DNA from 4 places in the Kitasatospora sp. NPDC023118 genome. Region 4 is predicted to be linked to each of the others. Evidence: riboswitches for the same ligand, from Rfam matches in the RefSeq annotation. Region 4 holds a riboswitch; each other region holds the start of a gene.
What was found. Region 4 has a riboswitch for cyclic di-AMP ahead of ACZ3UD_RS14870 (transglycosylase family protein). Riboswitches for the same ligand answer to the same signal wherever they lie in the genome.

Region 1 (4,851 bases), on a different contig from region 4:
CCGACCCAGCGGTTACGGTCGACCCATGCCTGCTCAGCCCGACGCCGCCCAGCCCGCCCCGCAGCTCTTCACCTGGGAGTTCGCCGCCGACCCGTACCCGGCCTACGCCTGGCTGCGCGAGCACGCCCCGGTGCACCGCACCAGGCTGCCGAGCGGCGTCGAGGCCTGGCTGGTGACGCGGTACGCGGACGCCCGGCAGGCGCTGGCGGACAGCCGGTTGTCGAAGAACCCGGCGCACCACAGCGAGCAGGCGCATCGCACCGGCCGGGTGGGCATCCCGGGGGAGCGGCAGGCGGACCTGATGACCCACCTGCTGAACATCGACCCGCCGGACCACACCCGGCTGCGCCGGCTGGTGTCCAAGGCGTTCACGCCGCGCCGGGTGGCCGAGTTCGAGCCGCGGGTGCAGCAGCTCACCGACCGGCTGATCGACGGCTTCGCGCAGCGCGGCTCGGCGGACCTGATCCACGAGTTCGCCTTCCCGCTCCCCATCTACGCCATCTGCGACATGCTGGGCGTGCCGGCCGAGGACCAGGACGACTTCCGCGACTGGGCCGGGATGATGATCCGACATGGCGGGGGCCAGCGCGGCGGCGTGGGACGGGCGGTGAAGCGGATGCGGGCGTACCTGCTGGAGCTGATCCACCGCAAGCGGGCGGACCTCGGTGACGACCTGATCTCCGGTCTGATCAGAGCCAGTGACCACGGCGAGCACCTGACCGAGAACGAGGCGGCCGCGATGGCCTTCATCCTGCTGTTCGCCGGTTTCGAGACGACCGTCAACCTGATCGGCAACGGGACGTACGCGCTGCTGCGCAACCCGGGGCAGCGGGCGCTGCTGCAGGAGTCGGTAGTGCGCGGGGAGACCGCGCTGCTGGAGACCGGGATCGAGGAACTCCTGCGCTACGACGGGCCGGTGGAACTGGCGACCTGGCGGTTCGCGACCAGGCCGCTGGCCATCGGCGGGGTGGACATCCCGGTGGGCGATCCGGTGCTGGTGGTGCTGGCGGCGGCGGACCGCGACCCGGCCCGGTTCGCGGAGGAGAACACCCTCGACCTGGCCCGAACCGACAATCCCCACCTGGGGTTCGGGCACGGCATCCACTACTGCATCGGCGCCCCGCTGGCCCGGCTCGAAGGACGCGCCGCGCTGGCCACGCTGCTTTCCCGACTGCCCGATCTGCGACTGGCCGAAAGCCCGGAGAATCTCCGCTGGCGGGGTGGTCTGATCATGCGCGGATTGCGCGAACTTCCGGTCGAATTCAGTCCCGAGATCCGCTCTCCGCATGCGCTTCCTGAGGCCCCGACACGCTGACTGGACGTCGTTGACGCGCTCCTGATGGCGGTGTGAACACCCATCAATCCGGACAAACAGGCGCAGTTGGTAGGCGATTGATCACATGCCGTAATTTCTGTGTGATGTCGGTGATATGAGCTTGTGATTGGTCTGAGGATCTGTCTAGTCTCCCTGGAGTTCGCAGCTGCGGACCTCGTGCGCGGAACGCCGAATCCTGCCCGCCGCGCCACGGGAAACCGACCAGACCCTTGGGCAGGGGCGGGGGAACCAGGTTTGTTGCCGTCCCCCACGGCTTGGGGTGAAGCCGCCCGAGCGGAACGTCTCCGCGCACGGCGGCCGGGCCACCTCCCGGTCCGAACCCGACAGCTCACCTCGCAGGCGTGCGGAGAGGGACCCTTCATGCTGTTCGTTGGAACTGGCCGTCACCGTCGTCGCACCCAGGCCGAGAAGGCCATCGCCGTCGCCGGTGTGGCCGGCGTCGGACTCGCGATGCCGCTCCTCGCCGCCACCGGCGCCTCCGCCGCCCCGGCCTCCGCCTGGGACTCCGTCGCCCAGTGCGAGAGCGGCGGCGACTGGAGCATCAACACCGGCAACGGCTTCTACGGCGGCCTGCAGTTCACCTCCAGCACCTGGAAGGCGTACGGCGGCACCGCCTACGCGCCGCAGGCCAACCAGGCCAGCAAGGGCCAGCAGATATCGGTCGCCGAGAAGGTGCTGGCCTCCCAGGGCCCGGGCGCCTGGCCGGTCTGCTCCGTCAAGGCGGGTCTGAGCAAGGGCGGTGCCCCGGCCGCGGTCGACACCTCCTCGGACGCCAAGCCGCAGTCCGCCCCCCAGCAGCAGACGCCCAAGCAGCAGGCCCCGAAGCAGCAGGCCCCCAAGGCGGACGCGAAGCCCGCCCAGCCGTACGCTCCGAAGCACGCCGCCCCGAAGCAGGCCGAGAAGCCCGCCGAGCAGCCGGTCCAGCAGTACGTTCCGAAGCACGCCGCCCCGCGCGCCGCCCAGCCGGCCCAGGCCGCCCCGGCCGGCCACGACTACACCGTCCACTCCGGTGACACCCTGTCGAGCATCGCCGCCGCCCAGGGCGTGTCCGGCGGCTGGCAGGCGCTGTACGACGGCAACCGCGGCACGGTCGGCGGCGACCCGAACCTGATCATGCCCGGCCAGGTCCTGCACCTCGGCTGAACCGGTCGGTAGGGCCTCGGCCGAGACGGTCCGTAGGACCTCGAACAGCACCCCGGGGACGAAGGGGGCCGCGCCCGGCCCCCTTCGTCCGCATTCGTCCGCGCCGGGGGCTGGGGGGACAAGCTGGGACAAGCAGGTGAACTACCGGTGGGTAGCAGGGCCACACGCCGAGACGGGACCGAGGCCAACGTGGCCCCGGGAGCCCGGGCGGTTAGGCTCTGGTCGTAACGACTCCGCAATCGTCCCGCCGACAGCACCACCGTCAGCCGGACCCTGCTCCCGCAAGGAGATGCCTCGTGCCGTCCATCGATGTCGTCGTAGCCCGTGAGATCCTCGACTCGCGCGGCAACCCCACGGTCGAGGTCGAGGTCGGCCTCGACGACGGAAGCACCGGTCGTGCCGCTGTCCCGTCGGGTGCCTCGACCGGCGCCTTCGAGGCGCTGGAGCTGCGCGACGGTGACAAGAACCGCTACTTCGGCAAGGGCGTCGAGAAGGCCGTTCTGGCCGTCATCGAGCAGATCGGCCCGGAGCTCGTCGGCTACGACGCCACCGAGCAGCGCCTGATCGACCAGGCCATGCTCGACCTGGACGCCACCCCCGACAAGTCCTCGCTCGGCGCCAACGCCATCCTGGGCGTCTCGCTGGCCGTCGCGCACGCCGCGTCCGAGGCCAGCGACCTGCCGCTGTTCCGCTACCTGGGCGGCCCGAACGCGCACGTCCTGCCGGTCCCGATGATGAACATCCTCAACGGCGGCTCGCACGCGGACTCCAACGTCGACATCCAGGAGTTCATGATCGCCCCGATCGGCGCGGAGTCCTTCTCCGAGGCCGTCCGCTGGGGCGTCGAGGTCTACCACACCCTCAAGGGCGTGCTGAAGGACCGCGGCCTGTCCACCGGCCTCGGCGACGAGGGCGGCTTCGCGCCGAACCTGGACAGCAACCGCGAGGCCCTGGACCTCATCATGGAGGCGATCCAGAAGGCCGGCTACGTGCCCGGCCGTGACGTCGCGCTGGCCCTGGACGTCGCCTCCTCCGAGTTCTACCAGGACGGCGCCTACCAGTTCGAGGGCAAGGCCCTCTCGGCCGCCGAGCTCATCGAGTACTACGCCGAGCTGGTCGCCGCCTACCCGCTGGTCTCCATCGAGGACCCGCTGGACGAGTCGGACTGGGACGGCTGGAAGGCCATGACCGTCAAGCTGGGCGACAAGGTCCAGCTGGTCGGTGACGACCTGTTCGTCACCAACCCGGCCCGCCTGGCCAAGGGCATCGAGACCGGCACCGCCAACGCGCTGCTGGTGAAGGTGAACCAGATCGGCTCGCTGACCGAGACCCTGGACGCCGTCGAGCTGGCCCAGCGCAACGGCTACCGCTGCATGATGTCGCACCGCTCCGGCGAGACCGAGGACGTCACCATCGCCGACCTGGCCGTCGCCACCAACTGCGGCCAGATCAAGACCGGTGCCCCGGCCCGCTCCGAGCGCGTCGCCAAGTACAACCAGCTGCTGCGCATCGAGGAGATCCTCGACGACGCCGCCGAGTACGCCGGCCGCGGCGCCTTCCCGCGCTTCCGCTTCGCGGACCAGTAAGCACAGTCGCTTCGCGGACCGGTGAGCACAGTCGCTCCGCGACCGGTGAGCACAGCAAGCACGAGGGCTGAGCAGCCGAGCTAGCGCAAGCCTGACCGGTGCCCCGCCGCACACCCCGTAGGGTGGACGGCGGGGCACCGTCGCGACCAGGAGGGGATACGGGAGATGGCTGGCTGGAGGATCCCGGGCTTGGCGGCCCGACCTCGGTTCACGAGCCGGGCGACCGTCCTCGTCCTGGTGCTCTGCTCCCTGGTGGCGATCCTCGCCTACCCGACGCGGCAGTTCATCTCCCAGCGCGCGGAGATCTCCGCCCAGCGGGCGAAGGCCGACCACGTGCGCCAGCAGGTCGACCAGCTGCGCCGGGACAAGGCCCGCTGGCAGGACCCGGAGTACGTCAAGGCGCAGGCCCGCGCCCGGCTGCACTACGCGGTGCCGGGGGAGACCCCGTACATCGCGGTGGACCCGGCCGGCCCGGCCGCCCAGCCCTCCGCGCCCGCCTCCTCCGGCGGTACGGCCCAGGCCGCCAAGCCCTGGTACGCCAGCGTCTGGGACTCGGTGGACGCCGCCGACACCGTCGCACTGGCCCCCGCGACCCCCCGTCCGCTCCCCCCGCCCACCGTTGGAGACCCCACCCCCCATGACCACTGAGAACCACCCCGCCGTCTCCGACGCCGACGTCGCGGCCATCGCCGCCCAGCTCGGCCGGGTGCCGCGCGGCCTGCGCGGTGTCGCGCACCGCTGCCCCTGCGGCAACCCCGACGTCGTGGAGACGGCCCCCCGGCTGCC
Region 2 (4,851 bases), on a different contig from region 4:
GAGCGGAGGACGGCGATGATGACCCCGACGAGGCGGGTGGCCGCGCGGGTGAGGTCGTCGTCGGGTTGGGGGGCCTGGGGGAGGGCGGTGTAGCGGTGCGGGTGTTCGGTGGCGTAGGCCTGGTAGGCGCGCAGAACGGCGGTGACGGCGTCGTCGCCGCTGCGGCCGACCGCGGCCTCGGCGAGCCGGTCGGCCAGTTCCTCGGTGACCCGGACGGCGATCAGCCGGCGCAGTTCGGTCAGGCCGCCGCTGACGTGCTTGTAAAGGGAGGGGGTGGCGACTCCCGCGCGGGCGGCGACGGAGGCCAGGGTGAGGGCCTCGGCGCCCTGCTCGTCGATGAGGGCGAGGGCGTGGTCGACGACCTGGTCCGGGGTCAGTCCTACTCGGGGCATGGGTTCGGTTTCTCCGTACGGCTGCGGTTCGGCGGGTTCGGCGGGCTCAGACGAGCTCGGCGAGGAAGGGCAGCAGGGCGTCCGCGACGGCCTGCGGGTTGTCGGCCATCGGGTAGTGGCCGGACCCCTCGATCATCACCTGCCGGGTGCCGAGCGCCGCGGCCTGGCGCTCGGCGACGGCCGCCGGGTCCGGGAAGTCGGGGTCCTTGCCGCCCATCAGGACGAGCGAGGGGCAGCGGACGGCCGCGCACCAGCCGATCGGCGCGGAGTCCCCGGTGACGTGTCCGCGGGTGGCGGTCTTGCGCCCGGGGGTGTGCAGGTCGGCGACCAGCCCGGCCACGTACGCGTCGAGGTCGGCGGGCCGGGGGCCGGGGAAGGCCATCTTGCGCAGGTAGAAGCCCCAGACGGCCGGCCAGTGGACCATCGCGGTGCCCATGACGGCCATCACGCCGCGCATCAGGGCGTTGGCCCGGTGCTCGACGAAGGCGTCGATCAGCGCGATTCCGGCGACCCGCTGGGGCGCGTCCCCGGCGAGCTTGACCACGGTCGCCCCGGTGTAGGACTGCCCGACCAGGACGGCCCGCTCGATGCCGAGGTGGTCGAGGAGGGCGAGGACGTCGGTGGCGACGGCGGCCGGGCTGTAGTCGTCCCAGACGATCGAGGACTCGCCGAAGCCGCGCACGTCCACGGTGATGACCCGGCGCCCGGCGGCGGTGAGCAGCGGGTGCAGGTGCCGGTAGGCGCGGCGGCTGTCGAGCATTCCGGGGAGCAGGACGACGGGGGCGCCGTCGCCCTGCCGGGTGTCGTCGAAGGCGATCCGGCCGCCGGGGACGTCGAGGTACTGGGTGCTCGGGGTGATGGTGCCGTTCACGGTGGTCTCCACGGGGTCGGTGCTGCCGATAGCCATAAAGCTATGGCTAATAGCCTTAGCCGTCAACCCCTTCCCCCGGTGTCCCGGGGGCGGCTCAGGCCCCCTCGACCCGGAACGGATCGTGCTCGCTGAGCAGCTTCTCCAGTCGGGCCTGGTCGACCCGGGCGACGGTGTCCGAGGACTCCTGCCGGTCCCGGATCACCTTGGCCAGCGTTAAGGCGGAGGTGACGGTGTAGAGGAGGCCGATCCCGAGGAAGGCCCTGGTCCACCCGCCGACGGGCAGGTAGGCGATCCCGGCGGCGAGGGCCCCGCCGGAGATCGCGAACGAGAGGACGGCCTGGACGTAGTACGCGGCCGTGGTGCGTGACTGCATCGGTGCGCTCATGGCGTCAGGATGCGGCGGCGCGGCCGGGCCGCACATGAGTAGGAGTACTCAGATAGACTGGGTGGATGACGGGTCGTTCGTTGACGTCCGACCACCTGCCCCCCAGCCGTCCCGGACGGATGGCTTGGAATCAGGGCCTCCTAGGATTAACGTTTGATAACGCAGCGCGGTCGTCAACGCCGTACCCAGACGGCACCGTGCGCCGTCGCCTAATCCCGCCGACCGGCCTCCGGGCAGGTCAGGGAGCCGGGGAACCACGTTCCTTGGGGTGAATCGGCGGGGCCCCGGCCCGGCCGTAGGAGACCTTCCTGCTCCGAACCCGTCAGCTAACCCGGTAGGCGCGAAGGAAGGAAAGGAGCGCGCCTCCGTGGCGTCGACGCACACCCCGGCACACCCGGCCGGCCCCGCGGCCGGTACCCAGCTCCTCGACCACCCCGGCCCGGACGGCACCGAGTCCCTCGGCACCGACGACTTCGCCCCGGAGGCCGAGGCCAACCGCCACCGGATGCCGCGTCAGACCCGCGGGGCCTCCCCGCTGCTCGGCGTCACCGCCGTCGCCGCCACCCTGGGCGCCACCGGCTTCGCCTCCGCCACCCCGGCCGCCGCGCCCGCCGTCGAGGCCGCGGACGAGGCCCCGGTCACCCTCGCCGCCGACCCCGGCCTCGCGCTCGCCGCCCGCATCCAGCAGCAGGCCGACAGCCAGCGCACCGCCGCCGAGGAGGGCGCCCGCCTGCAGGCCGCGAAGGAGGCCGAGGCGAAGGCCGCCGCCAAGGAGGCCGACGCCAAGCGCGCCGCCGACGAGACCGAGCGCGCCAAGACCGCCGCCCTCACCCTGCCGGTGAAGGACTACAACCTCTCCGCCCACTACGGCCAGAGCGCCCGCTACTGGGCCCACCTGCACACCGGCCTGGACTTCGCCGCCGACACCGGCACCCCGGTCCACGCGGTGGGCCAGGGCACCATCACCTCGGCCGGCTGGTCGGGCGCGTACGGCTACCGGATCGTCGAGACCCTGCCCGACGGCACCGAGATCTGGTACTGCCACCTCTCCTCGATCATCAAGGGCTCCGGCGCGGTCGGTGCCGGCCAGCAGATCGGCAAGGTCGGCGCGACCGGCAACGTCACCGGCCCGCACCTGCACCTGGAGGTCCGTCCGGGCGGCGGTGCCCCGGTCGACCCGGAGACCTGGCTCCAGCAGCGCGGCCTCAACCCCTGACGGAACCCCCTGAACTCCTGGTGGGAGCCCCGACGAGAAGCGGGAGCCCCTGACGCGACGGCCGAGGGCCCCGGACACCCGGGGCCCTCGGCCGTTCACTCCGCCGACTCCGCCGACTCCGCCGGCAGTTGCGCCAGGTAGGCGTCGATCTCCTCCGCCCCCGGCTCCGGCGCGAGCTCCGGGAACTCCTCCACCAGCAGCCGCGGCAGCCCCGGCACCGTCCACTCGCCGATCAGGTCGAGCGCCACCTCGGCCGCCGCCGTCTCGAACTCCCCGAAGCCCCCGGCCAGTTCGTCCGGCATGGGCCGCCCCAGCGCGTTCAGCTCGGCCAGGTTGCGGTAGCTGCGCCGCATCAGGCCCTGTTCCAGCAGTCGCCGCGCGCCGTCGGTGGCCATGCCGACCGACAGCACCCGGCCCGGCCCCCAGCCCTGCTCGTCCGGTTCGTCCAGCCAGCCGGTCGGCACCAGCGCCTCGAACCCGGCCAGCCGCTCCTCCTCGCCGAGCCCGGCGAAGCCGGCCAGCCAGTTCCGCACCGCCGCCTCGTCCGCGGTGTCCACGCCGTGGGCGTGCAGCAGCACCGCGTACAGCCGCGGCCAGGTGACCAGGTCGGCGCGGCGCAGCAGCCCGGCTGCGACCTCGCCCTGCCACTCGGCCTCGGCGTGCAGCCGCTCCTGGCGCTTGGCGTTGAGCCGCTTCGCCGCCCGCTGGTGGTCGATCAGCAGCCGCACGGCGTCGCCGTACGCGAGCGGGTCCGCATCCGGGGCGGGTTGGACGTAGAGGTGGAGCCGCTCGTACAGCAGGTGCTCCACCGCGTTGGAGGTCAGTTCGGGCCAGCCGTCGTGCATCCTGCCCTCGCCCAGTTCCAGCAGCGCCAGCACCGTGCGCAGCGGCTCCTCGGCCACCGGCGCGCGGTCCTGCTCGGCCGCCCAGTCGAGCAGGTCGGCGGCCCTGGTGCGCGGGGCGAGCCGCAGGTCTTCGTCGTTCATGTTCCGAACGGTAGCCGTCGGACGGGGGTAGGGTCGGCAGCCATGGTCCCCGTACGCCTCACCGGCCCCAGGCTCGCCATCCGCGAGTACCACCACACCCCGGAGGAACTGGACGCGCTGTACGCGCTGTACAGCGACCCGGAGGTGACCCGCTACCTCCCCTTCGAGCCGCGTGACCGGGAGACCTGCGCCGACCAGATCGAGCTGTACCTGGAGGAGGCGATGGCCGAGGAGCGGGACACCTACCGCCTCGCCGTCGTCCGGCGCGAGGACGCCGAGGACCCGGCGGACGCGCTGCCGATCGCGCACGCCAGCCTCACCCTCGGCAAGTACAGCTCCGCTCACCTCGGTTACGTGCTGAGCCGCAGGGTGTGGGGCCGCGGCTACGCGGGCGAGATCGCCGGGCTGCTCTGCGAGCTCGCCTTCGGCCCGCTCGGGCTGCACCGGCTGGCCGCCCGGGTCGACGTCGACAACACGGCCTCCGCCAGGGTGCTCACCAGGCTCGGCTTCCAGCTGGAGGGGCGGGTGCGGCACGACCTGCACAAGGGCGGCGTCTGGTCGGACTCGTACCTGTACTCGCTGCTCGTCGACGAGTGGACCGGCCCCCTCGCCTCAGGATAGGTGGGGTTAACCCCACCCCCGATGCGCCGGTCCCCCGGATGCCCCCCGACCTGCGGTTCCGCCAGACTGTACGACGTCAGCGAGTACGAACGACCGCGAGAACGAGGGGCCGGGGGCCGGGACATGAGCAGCAGCCGAAGCACGCTGGACCATGGGTGGGACGTCCTGGGCGGTCACGACGACCCGCGCCCCGCGCGGGCCCGCCGGACCGAGCAGCCGCCGCCGTTCTGGCGGGCGCCGTTCTCCGCGTCCTACTACCGCGAGATCGGCTACGCGCTCACCGGCCTGCCGGTGGCGATCGCCGGCTTCACCGTCGCGATCACCATGTTCTGCTTCGGAGCCGGCACCTTCGTCACCGTCCTCGGCCTGCCCGTGCTGGC
Region 3 (4,851 bases), on a different contig from region 4:
GGCCGGCTGCACCTGGCCCACCTCGCCGACGACGGCCTCAGCGTCCACCTGCGCGTGGACGTCGCCCACGCCGTCCTCGCCACCCCGTACGGCACCGGCGCGCTCACCGCCGCCGACCTCGCCCTCGCCGCCCCCGACCCGCTGGCCCGGCACGAGGCCGCGCTACTCACCCACCTGGCCGACGAGCACACCGACGCCCTCGACCTGCTCACCGGCCTACTCGACCCGGCCCTGCTCGCCAGGCACCCGGACATCCGCCCGCTCGCCCTCGACCGCTACGGCCTGGTGCTGCGCCTGGACCACCCGCACGGCCACCGCGACGTCCGCCTGGTCTTCCCCGAACCCGCCGGCGACACCGAGGACTTCGGTCACCGGATGCACGAGCTGCTGTCCGCCGCCGAGCACGGCCTGCCCGTCCGCCGGAACTGACCGCGCCCGGGCGTCACCGCTCGGCGGCGTCCTCCAGCACGATCCGCCCCATCCGCGCGTACCGCTCCGGCCGCCAGCGCCGCATCGCCAGCGCCAGAGCGATCCCGCCCAGGAACACCCCGATCACCAGGTACGGGATCAGCCGGAACAGCAGGGTGCCCGAGGCCGCCCCGGCCGCCGCGTCCTCGTTGACCACCAGCAGCACCACCACCCCGGCCATCGCCACCCCGCCCACCAGCGGCGCGACCAGCGTCCGGCACCAGTGCGCGGTCTCCGGGTGCCGACCCCGCACATGGAAGTACCCGACCACCGCGAAGGAGCAGAGCGTCTGCACGACGAGGATCGCCATCGTCCCCAACAGCGCGAGCAGCGTGTACAGATGGACGTACGGATCCATCCCCGCCGCCAGGAAGGCCACCACCAGCACGGCCGCGATCACCGACTGCACCACCGAGGCGAGGTACGGCGAGCCGTGCCGCGGGTGGGTCCGGCCGAGCGCCGGGTGCAGGAAGCCCTCCCGCCCGATCGCGTACAAGTACCGTGCCGCGCACTGGTGGAAGGCCATCGCGCAGGCGAACGAGCCGGTGACGACCAGCCATTGGAACACCGTCACCGCCCAGGCCCCCAGGTGCGCGCCCAAGGGGTCGAAGAACAGGCTGTTCCCGTCCTTGCCCGGCACCGTCCCGCTCGCCACCGCGATCGCATGCTCGACTCCGTTGCCGGACACGATCATCCAGGACACGAAGACGTAGAACAGCCCGATCCCGACCACCGACACCAGGGTGGCCCGCGGCACCACCCGCTTCGGGTCGCGCGACTCCTCCCCGTACATCGCGGTCGACTCGAAGCCCACCCAGGACCAGAATGCGAAGAACAGCCCCAGCCCGGCCGCCTCCGCGCCCGAACTCCCAACCCCCTTAATGGCGTTCAGCGGATTCACCGCCTCACCCACGATCCCGTCCGGCCCGCCGCCGGAGGCCAGTACGGCCAGCGAGACCGCGCCCAGCACCCCGATCTCCAGCACCAGCGCCACCCCGAGCACCTTCGCCGTCAGGTGCAGGTCGAACCACGCCATCACCCCGATCACGGCCACCCCGAACAGCGCGTACCAGCCCCAGCCGAGGTCCACCCCCAGCCGCGAACGGACCAACCCGCGCAGCGAGTACGCGAAGAAGCCGATGATCGAGGCCTCGAAGACGATGTACGCCATGACCGCGAGCAGCCCCGAGGCCATCCCGGCGACCCGGCCCAGCCCGTGCGAGATGTACCCGTAGAACGCCCCGGCGGCCGTGATGTGGCGGGCCATCGCCACGTACCCGACCGAGAACACCGTGAGCACCACGGTCGCCACGATGTACGCGGCGGGCGCGCCGACCCCGTTGCCCTGCCCGACGACGATCGGCAGGTTCCCGGTCATCGCGGTGATCGGGGCCGCGGTGGCGACCGCCATGAACACCACGCCCACCAGGCCCACCGAGCCCGCCTTCAACCGGTCGACCCCGCCCGCGCCGGACCGTTCCCCGACCGCGTCCCCGCTCCCGACCGCCATTCGGCCTCCTCGTCCGTCCAAACCCTCGCGCCCGCGGAGCAAGGCCGGGCGCCGACTGCCCGACAGCATCGCGCGACCGGGACCGCACCCGAAAGACGACGGATCTCGCCAGAGGCGGCAGGAGTTGACGCCCAGTTCGACCACTCGAACTCACCCGGATCCGCAAACGGCAACGGCCGGCCCGGCTCCACGAGGGGTCCTCACGAAGCAGGGCCGGCCTTGGGCGTGTCCCGCGCCCATGTCCACCGGTGCGGCGATCACCCGGTCGAGCGGTCACCCGACATGACCATCCCGGGCGGTCGATTCGCCCCGCACCAGCGGTGGTTCCTGAAACCCGCGGTCAGCGCGGGGTCCGAACAGGGTCTGCGCAGCGTCAGAGCGCGACGCCGTGCGCCCGCAGGTAGGTGACCGGGTTGATGTCCGAGCCGTACTCCGACCCGGTGCGGATCTCGAAGTGCAGGTGCGGCCCGGTCACGTTGCCGGTGGCGCCGGAGAGGCCGAGCCGCTGGCCGACGGTGACGGTCTGACCGATCTTCACGCCGATCACGGAGAGGTGCGCGTACTGGGCGTACTTGCCGTCGGCGAGCTTGATCTCGACCTGGTTGCCGTAGGCACCGCCGTTGCCGGCCTTCACCACGACACCGTTGGCGACCGCGCGCACCGGGGTGCCGGTGGAGGCGACGAAGTCCTGGCCGGTGTGGTGGCCGGAGGCCCACATCGAGCCGGCCACGCCGTAGGCCTCGCCCAGCACCGGGTTGGCCAGCGGGGCGACATAGCCGGAGGTGGCGGCGACCGGGGCGGCGGTGACAGCCTGGGCCGGAGCGGCGTTCTGAATCTGGGCCTGGACCTGGACGCCCGGCTTGGCGGCCTCGGTCTGAACCTGTATCTGAGCGTCGGCGGCGGCGGGAGCGCTCTGGGTGACCGGGGCGGTCGGCTCAGCCGGGGCCGCGGGCTTGACCGGGGCGGCCGGCTCGGCGGTGTCGGCGTGGGCCGCGAGCGACAGCCACTGACCCGGGAAGATCAGGTTCGGGTCGGCGCCGACCACCGAGCGGTTCTGCTCGTACAGCGCGGGCCAGCCGCCCTCGACGTTCCTGGCGTCGGCGATCTTGGACAGACTGTCGCCGCCGACGACGCGGTAGCTCTCGTGGGCGGCCGCAGGGGCCGACTCGGCGTCCGCGGCTGCGGCGTGCTGCACGACCGAGGCGGCCGGGGCGTTGTGGGCCTGGGCGCTCATCGCGGTCACGAGCGGCAGGGCGAAGGAGACACCGGTGACGGCGGTGGCGATGCCGATGCGGGCGGCGCGGGGCAGGGCGATACGACGAGCCTGAGCAGGCATGGGATTCCTCTCCGACGCCTGCGAGGTGAGCTGTCGGGTTCGGGCTGGAGTTGCCCGGCCGCATGCGCGGCTTCACCCCGAGCCGGCCCTGGACGTTCGCGCTGAACAGCGCGGACTCCGGTCCGGCGACTTACCTGTGGGTCCCCCGCTCCTGCCGTGCAGAGCTCAGTTCGAACCACCGGGCAGCGGCAGGACTCGGCGTTCCACCCGGTGGATCCACCCGGGCTGGCCAGGTGGTCGCTGAACTAAAACCCATCCGTTCGGGTGAAGCAATGTCGATCTCTTGAACCGGCGACAACCTCCCGAGGCGCGGTCACCCTCCGCATGGCCCGTTGTGCGGTGCGTACACAATCCATTCACTCGGCGCCACTGATCCACGACCCTGCGCCGACCTCGGCAGCCCAGCGCGACCCTCCGCTCACGCACCGCCCACCCCGGACACACCGCCCGGTGACCCTTGTCACGTGCACCCCGCCGGGCGCAGGATCAGGCCGTGGCCACCTCAACGGCCGGCACCCTGCGCCTGGGCACCGCGCAGGGCCGCTGGGTTCTCCTGGCAACGGTGCTCGGTTCCAGCATGGCGATGCTCGACGGCACCGTGGTGAACGTCGCCCTGCCCCGGATCGGCTCCGACCTCGGCGCCTCCCTGGCGTCCCTGCAATGGACGCTGAACGCCTATCTGCTCACCCTGGCGGGCCTGATCCTGCTCGGCGGCGCGCTCGGCGACCGGTACGGGAGGCGCAAGGTCTTCCTGATCGGCGTGGTCTGGTTCGCCGCCGCCTCCGCGGCCTGCGCCGTCGCCCCGAACATCAACGTGCTGATCGCCGCCCGCGCCGTCCAGGGCATCGGCGGGGCACTGCTCACCCCCGGCTCGCTCGCCATGCTCCAGGCGGTCTTCCATCCTGACGACCGCTCGGCGGCGGTGGGCCTGTGGTCCGGCCTCGGCGGGGTGTCCGCGGCCATCGGCCCCTTCCTCGGCGGCTGGCTGGTGGACGGCCCCGGCTGGCGCTGGATCTTCCTGCTGAACCTTCCGCTGGCCGCCGCCGTGATCGCGGTCACCTCCCGCTACGTCCCGGAGAGCCGCGACGAGTCCGCCTCCGGCCGCTTCGACGTGCCCGGCGCACTGCTCGCCGCACTCGCCCTCGGCGCGATCACCTACGCGCTCACCGCCGCCGGGGAGGGCCTGTCCCCCGCCGTCTGGCTCACCGGCGCGATCGGCCTGCTGCTCGGCACCGCCTTCGTCACCGTCGAGCGCCGCGCACCCGTTCCGATGCTGCCGCTCGGACTGTTCTCGTCCCGGCTGTTCACCGCCGTGAACCTGGTCACCCTCTGCGTCTACGCGGCCTTCAGCGGGGTGTTCTTCCTGCTGGTGGTCCAACTGCAGATCGTGTCCGGCTTCTCGCCCCTGGTCTCGGGCTTCGCCCTGGTGCCGATCACGGTGCTGATGCTGACCCTGTCGGCGCGCGCCGGCCGCCTCGGCAAGCGGATCGGCCCACGCATCCCGCTCACCGTCGGCCCCCTGCTCTGCGCCGCCGGG
Region 4 (4,851 bases):
GCGCCACAGGTGCAACGCGACGCCCCACGGGACACGTCGAGGCAACCACGGGCATCCACGCAGGGGTTGGGCGAGGAATGTCCGGATTGTAGGTAAACCGCCCGGACCGGGACGGCGGAGACACGACCTTCGCACCGTGACCACCCGAAACCCGTACGGCAGCCGACTGCAGGCCTGGCGGGCCGATGTCCTACGATCTCCGGCATGAGCACCGCAGCCATCCCGGGCGCGCCACTGCCCGTCCGCACTCCAGGCTCCCGTGCGCGGGGGCGCCACCGCCGTCCCGAGCGCCCCGAGATCCGCACCGGCTCGCCGGCCCTGGTGCTCGCCGTACCCGCGACCGCCGGGCCCGAGTCCCGCTCGGTCGTCGAGGAACTGCTCTCGATCGTCCGTAGCGAGCACGCCGGCGTCCAGGCCGCGGTCGGCTACCTCCCGACCGGCGGCGCCGAGGGCGAGGCCGGGGACGACCGCACCGTCGCCGAGCTGCTGGCCGAGGCCGCCGAGGCCGGCCTGGCGGCGCCGGTCGTGGTGCCGCTGGTGCCCGGGCCGCACGACTTCCTGACCGGGCTTCACGCCCTCGCCGCCGAGTACGGCGCGACCGTCACCGACACGTTGGGCCCGCACCCGCTGCTGGCCGAGGCCGTGCACGTGCGGCTGTCCGAGGCCGGGCTGGCCAGGGCCGACCGGGCCCGGCTGTTCGCCATCGCGACCGCCGCGGACGGCGTGGTCCTGACCACCGTCGGCGGCGAGGACGCGGCCGCCGCGGCCGGCATCACCGGCGTGCTGCTGGCCGCCCGACTGGCCGTCCCGGTCGTCGCCGCGGCGCTCGACGTCCCCGGCTCGGTGGCCGACGCCGTCAACCACCTCAAGGAGACCGGCTCCCAGCGCCCGGCGCTGGCCCCGCTGGTGATCGGGCCCGAGGCCGACTCGGAGCTGCTCGCCACGGCCGCCGAGGAGACCGGCTGCCCGTCGGCCGCGCCGCTCGGCGCCTACCCGACCGTCGGCCAGCTGATCGCCTCCACCTACCTGGCTGCGCTGCCGACGCCGACGCCGGAGGAGCTGGCCCGGGCCGAAGCGGAGGCCGCGGCCGCCGCCGGGGCCGAGGAGGGCTCCCGCGGCGCCCACGCGGCCGCCCAGGGGCCCGTGGAGGCCTAGCGGACGGCCTGCGACCGCCGTCCCGCATTCCCGCGTCCGAGGGCCCGGAACGACTGTGTTCCGGGCCCTTCGGCTTGCGCCGGCCCGCCCTGCGGCTCGCCCTTTCCGCCGCTCCTCCACCCACCCTCGTCCGCCTCCGGCTCGCCCTGCACCTTGTCCAGGTACGGGAATTACAGGAGTTACGGGAGTTTTGGGAGTTACAGGAGAGATGGAGCGCAATGTCCGTTCTGTCACTTTTTGAAGGGAAATGCCGGGCGTGCATTCCGGCGCTCGACTCGTGACCACTCCCCCGGCGCGACCGCCGCGCCGCTGCGCGCCTCTACACTCCGTCACCCCACTTCTGAAGCGGAGACAATTGCGGGAATCCACAGCCGCATTGCCGAAAAACGATCATTTACGATCATGATTCGTGTCCAATTCGGCAGTTTCCACTAAACCGTGATGCGCGTCACAGATATTTGCAGTTTGAACTTAAGTCTGCTTAACGTGCTCCCCGTTCGTGACCACACGGACCCAGTTCATCCGCAACGCCGAGTCCTGCCGTCGGATGTCCTGGCAGCGCGAAAACGCACCACGGCAGGAGCGGGGGAACCACAGGTAAGTCGCCCCGGGCCGCTCCTCGGAACGGTCCAGGGCTAGGGGTGAAGCCGCGTCCACAGCGCGGCCGGGCAACTCCAGCCCGAATCCGACAGCTCACCTCGCAGGCGTGGGAGAGGACCGCGTCTTCATGCTGCCCACCAACGGCACCCGCCTGTCCGGCCGTACCCGTCGCGTGATCGCCGCCATCGGCGTCGCGGGCGTCGGTCTCACCATCCCGTGCCTCACCACCGGCACCGCCAACGCCGCCCCCGTCGCCACCTGGGACAAGGTCGCCCAGTGCGAGAGCAGCGGCAACTGGAGCATCAACACCGGCAACGGCTTCTACGGCGGCCTGCAGTTCACCTCCAGCACCTGGGCCGCCTTCGGCGGTACCGCGTACGCCCCGCAGGCCAACCAGGCCACCAAGGACCAGCAGATCGCCATCGCCGAGAAGGTCCTCGCCTCGCAGGGCCCGGGCGCCTGGCCCGTTTGCTCGGTCCAGGCCGGCCTGACCAAGGGCGGCGCCCCGGCCGCCGTCGACACCTCCGCCGGCACGGCCGCCAAGCCCGCGCAGAACCAGGCCCCGGCCGCGGCGCCCGCCAAGCCGGCCGCGCCCGCCCAGGAGCAGGCGCAGTCCTCCACCAGCTCCGCTAAGAGTGACTGGGCGCAGAAGCGCCAGGCCCAGGCCGGGAGCGGCGACTACACCGTCGTCGAGGGCGACTGGCTCTCCTCGATCGCCGAGAAGAACAACGTCCAGGGCGGCTGGCAGCACCTGTACGACCTCAACCGCGCCACCCTGACCGAGGGCCCGGACACCATCTACCCGGGCCAGCACCTGACCTTCGGTGACGGCGACAAGGCCCAGGCCGACAAGTCCTCCTCGTCCACCTCCGGCTCCGACTTCGGCTGGTTCAACCGCTCCCAGAAGGCCGGCCAGGCCGCGAACGGCGGTGCCGTGAACGCCAAGCCGACCGCTCAGACCCAGGCCTCGAAGCCGGCTGCCAAGCCGGCTGCCCAGGCCGCCACCGGCAGCCTGGCCGCCGCGGTGTCCTTCGCCGAGTCCAAGGTCGGCCAGGCCTACGTCTACGGCGGCACCGGCAACGGCGGCTGGGACTGCTCCGGCCTGACCCAGGCCGCGCTGCGCGCCGCGGGCATCAACATCCCGCGCGTCGCCGCCGACCAGGCCGCCGCCAGCACCCACGTCTCGCTGGACAGCCTGCAGCCGGGCGACCTGCTGTTCTGGTCGAACAACGGCCAGAACTCCGGCGTGTACCACGTCGCGATCTACATCGGCGGCGGCAAGTACGTCGAGGCGGCCAACCCGAGCTCGGGCGTGCGCGAGCAGACCATCGCCAACTGGGCCCCGGACTTCGCCGGCCGGGTCTGAACAACGACCCACGGGCCCACACGCCCACAACCCACGGGCCCACAGCTGACGGACAACAGATAACAGCTGACAGGTAACAGATTTCAGATAACAGATTTCAACATCTGTCAGCCGTCATCCGAACGCTGACCACCCGCCACCCCCAGGGAGAGTCTGGTCGCTCCTCCCCGGGGGTTCCGGCGTATTCGCATGGTGAAACCCCGCCCCGACCGACATACTCCTGCTCTGCACCCGAGGAGGAGTCACCATGGCCCAGGTCACCATCACGCTCGACGCGAACCTCGCGATAGACGCGATGTTGCTCTCCGGCACCAAAAGCCCGCAGGACGCGGTCGAACTGATCCTGCGTGACTACCTGGCCCGCGGCCGCCGCACCGAGACCCGGACCGGCGACGCGGCCGACGGCCACCGGCTCACCGCCGACCGCCCCGCCGTCCAGGATGGCTGACCGAACAGCACGGTCGAGCAACCGCACGCCGACGGGCCCCGGAGAGCAACCGCCCTCCGGGGCCCGTCAGTTGAGTACCGCCATCCGGTACCGGGGGTCAGCGCGAGCAGGCCCCGGTGGACCCGCGCATCACCAGCTCCGGCTGGAACATGAACTCCCCGCGCTGGGCGGCGTTCCCGCCGACCTCCTCCAGCAGCGCGTCCACCGCCGCCGTGGCCATCGCCTCGACCGGCTGGCGGATCGTAGTCAACGGCGGCTCGGTGAAGGCGATCAGCGGCGAGTCGTCGAAGCCGACCACCGACACGTCCTGCGGCACCGACAGCCCGCGCTGCCGCACAGCCCGGATCGCCCCGAGCGCCATCATGTCGCTCCCGCAGACGATCGCCGTGCAGCCCTTGTCGAGCAGCGCACCGGCCGCCGCGTGCCCGCCCTCCACGCTGAACAGCGTGTGGTGGACGAGCTCCTCCGCCTCCTCCTGGCTGCGCCCGAGCACCTCGCGCATCGCGGCCGTGAAGCCCTCGATCTTGCGCAGCACCGGCACGTACCGCCGCTGCCCGACCGCCAGCCCGATCCGCTCGTGCCCGAGTTCGGCCAGGTGCTGGACGGCCATCCACATCGCGGCCCGGTCGTCCGGCGAGATGAACGGCGCGTCGATCCGCTCGCTGTAGCCGTTGATCAGCACGAACGGCACTCTACGCCCGGCCAGCCGGGCGTAGCGGTCGTGGTCGGCGGTGCTGTCGGCGTGCAGCCCGGAGACGAAGACGATGCCCGCCACGCCCCGGTCGACCAGCATCTCGACCAGTTCGTCCTCGGTGGACCCGCCCGGCGTCTGGGTGCACAGCACCGGGGTGTAGCCGTGCCGGCTGAGCACCTGCTCGATCACCTGCGCCAGCGCGGGGAAGATCGGATTGCTCAGCTCCGGCGTGATCAGCCCGATCAGCCCGGCGCTGCGCTGGCGCAGCCGGGTCGGCCGCTCGTAGCCGAGCACGTCGAGCGCCGCCAGCACGGTCTGCCGGGTCGCGGCGGAGACGTTCGCCTTGCCGTTGAGTACGCGGGAGACGGTGGCTTCGCTGACCCCCGCCTGCGCCGCGATGTCTGAGAGTCGCGCCGTAGTCACGGGCCCAGAGCCTATTGCACCCACGTCAGACCGCCCACCAACCGGTGCTGTCCGGAGCGAGCATCGTCTCGCCGCCGTCCACCACGAGTTCGGTCGAGCCGAGCAGCAGTCGACCGGGCGCCGCTATCCGCACCGGCTCGCCGGTGGTGTTCACGGTGCAGACGA

Region 1: linked by a shared signal. The riboswitch ahead of ACZ3UD_RS09375 (transglycosylase family protein) and the one ahead of ACZ3UD_RS14870 (transglycosylase family protein) in region 4 are both predicted to bind cyclic di-AMP.
Region 2: linked by a shared signal. The riboswitch ahead of ACZ3UD_RS04510 (M23 family metallopeptidase) and the one ahead of ACZ3UD_RS14870 (transglycosylase family protein) in region 4 are both predicted to bind cyclic di-AMP.
Region 3: linked by a shared signal. The riboswitch ahead of ACZ3UD_RS12300 (M23 family metallopeptidase) and the one ahead of ACZ3UD_RS14870 (transglycosylase family protein) in region 4 are both predicted to bind cyclic di-AMP.

Annotation. Positions count from the first base shown of each region.
Region 1 covers NZ_JBVHHW010000005.1:287,011-291,861, forward strand. Annotated here, with positions in the region: gene ACZ3UD_RS09370 (cytochrome P450 family protein) at 26-1,315, shown strand; cyclic di-AMP (ydaO/yuaA leader) riboswitch at 1,526-1,692, shown strand; gene ACZ3UD_RS09375 (transglycosylase family protein) at 1,697-2,479, shown strand; gene eno (phosphopyruvate hydratase) at 2,776-4,065, shown strand; gene ACZ3UD_RS09385 (FtsB family cell division protein) at 4,255-4,713, shown strand; gene ACZ3UD_RS09390 (DUF501 domain-containing protein) at 4,685-4,851, shown strand, end outside.
Region 2 covers NZ_JBVHHW010000003.1:24,335-29,185, reverse strand. Annotated here, with positions in the region: gene ACZ3UD_RS04525 (TetR/AcrR family transcriptional regulator) at 1-392, opposite strand, end outside; gene ACZ3UD_RS04520 (alpha/beta fold hydrolase) at 439-1,299, opposite strand; gene ACZ3UD_RS04515 (YiaA/YiaB family inner membrane protein) at 1,358-1,648, opposite strand; cyclic di-AMP (ydaO/yuaA leader) riboswitch at 1,845-2,003, shown strand; gene ACZ3UD_RS04510 (M23 family metallopeptidase) at 2,016-2,864, shown strand; gene ACZ3UD_RS04505 (hypothetical protein) at 2,960-3,850, opposite strand; gene ACZ3UD_RS04500 (GNAT family N-acetyltransferase) at 3,893-4,471, shown strand; gene ACZ3UD_RS04495 (sensor domain-containing protein) at 4,595-4,851, shown strand, end outside.
Region 3 covers NZ_JBVHHW010000008.1:36,789-41,639, reverse strand. Annotated here, with positions in the region: gene ACZ3UD_RS12310 (DUF2470 domain-containing protein) at 1-429, shown strand, start outside; gene ACZ3UD_RS12305 (APC family permease) at 443-1,978, opposite strand; gene ACZ3UD_RS12300 (M23 family metallopeptidase) at 2,352-3,314, opposite strand; cyclic di-AMP (ydaO/yuaA leader) riboswitch at 3,317-3,490, opposite strand; gene ACZ3UD_RS12295 (MFS transporter) at 3,808-4,851, shown strand, end outside.
Region 4 covers NZ_JBVHHW010000010.1:14,439-19,289, forward strand. Annotated here, with positions in the region: gene ACZ3UD_RS14865 (sirohydrochlorin chelatase family protein) at 205-1,155, shown strand; cyclic di-AMP (ydaO/yuaA leader) riboswitch at 1,705-1,875, shown strand; gene ACZ3UD_RS14870 (transglycosylase family protein) at 1,862-3,121, shown strand; gene ACZ3UD_RS14875 (hypothetical protein) at 3,369-3,569, shown strand; gene ACZ3UD_RS14880 (LacI family DNA-binding transcriptional regulator) at 3,667-4,686, opposite strand; gene ACZ3UD_RS14885 (glycoside hydrolase family 13 protein) at 4,712-4,851, opposite strand, start outside.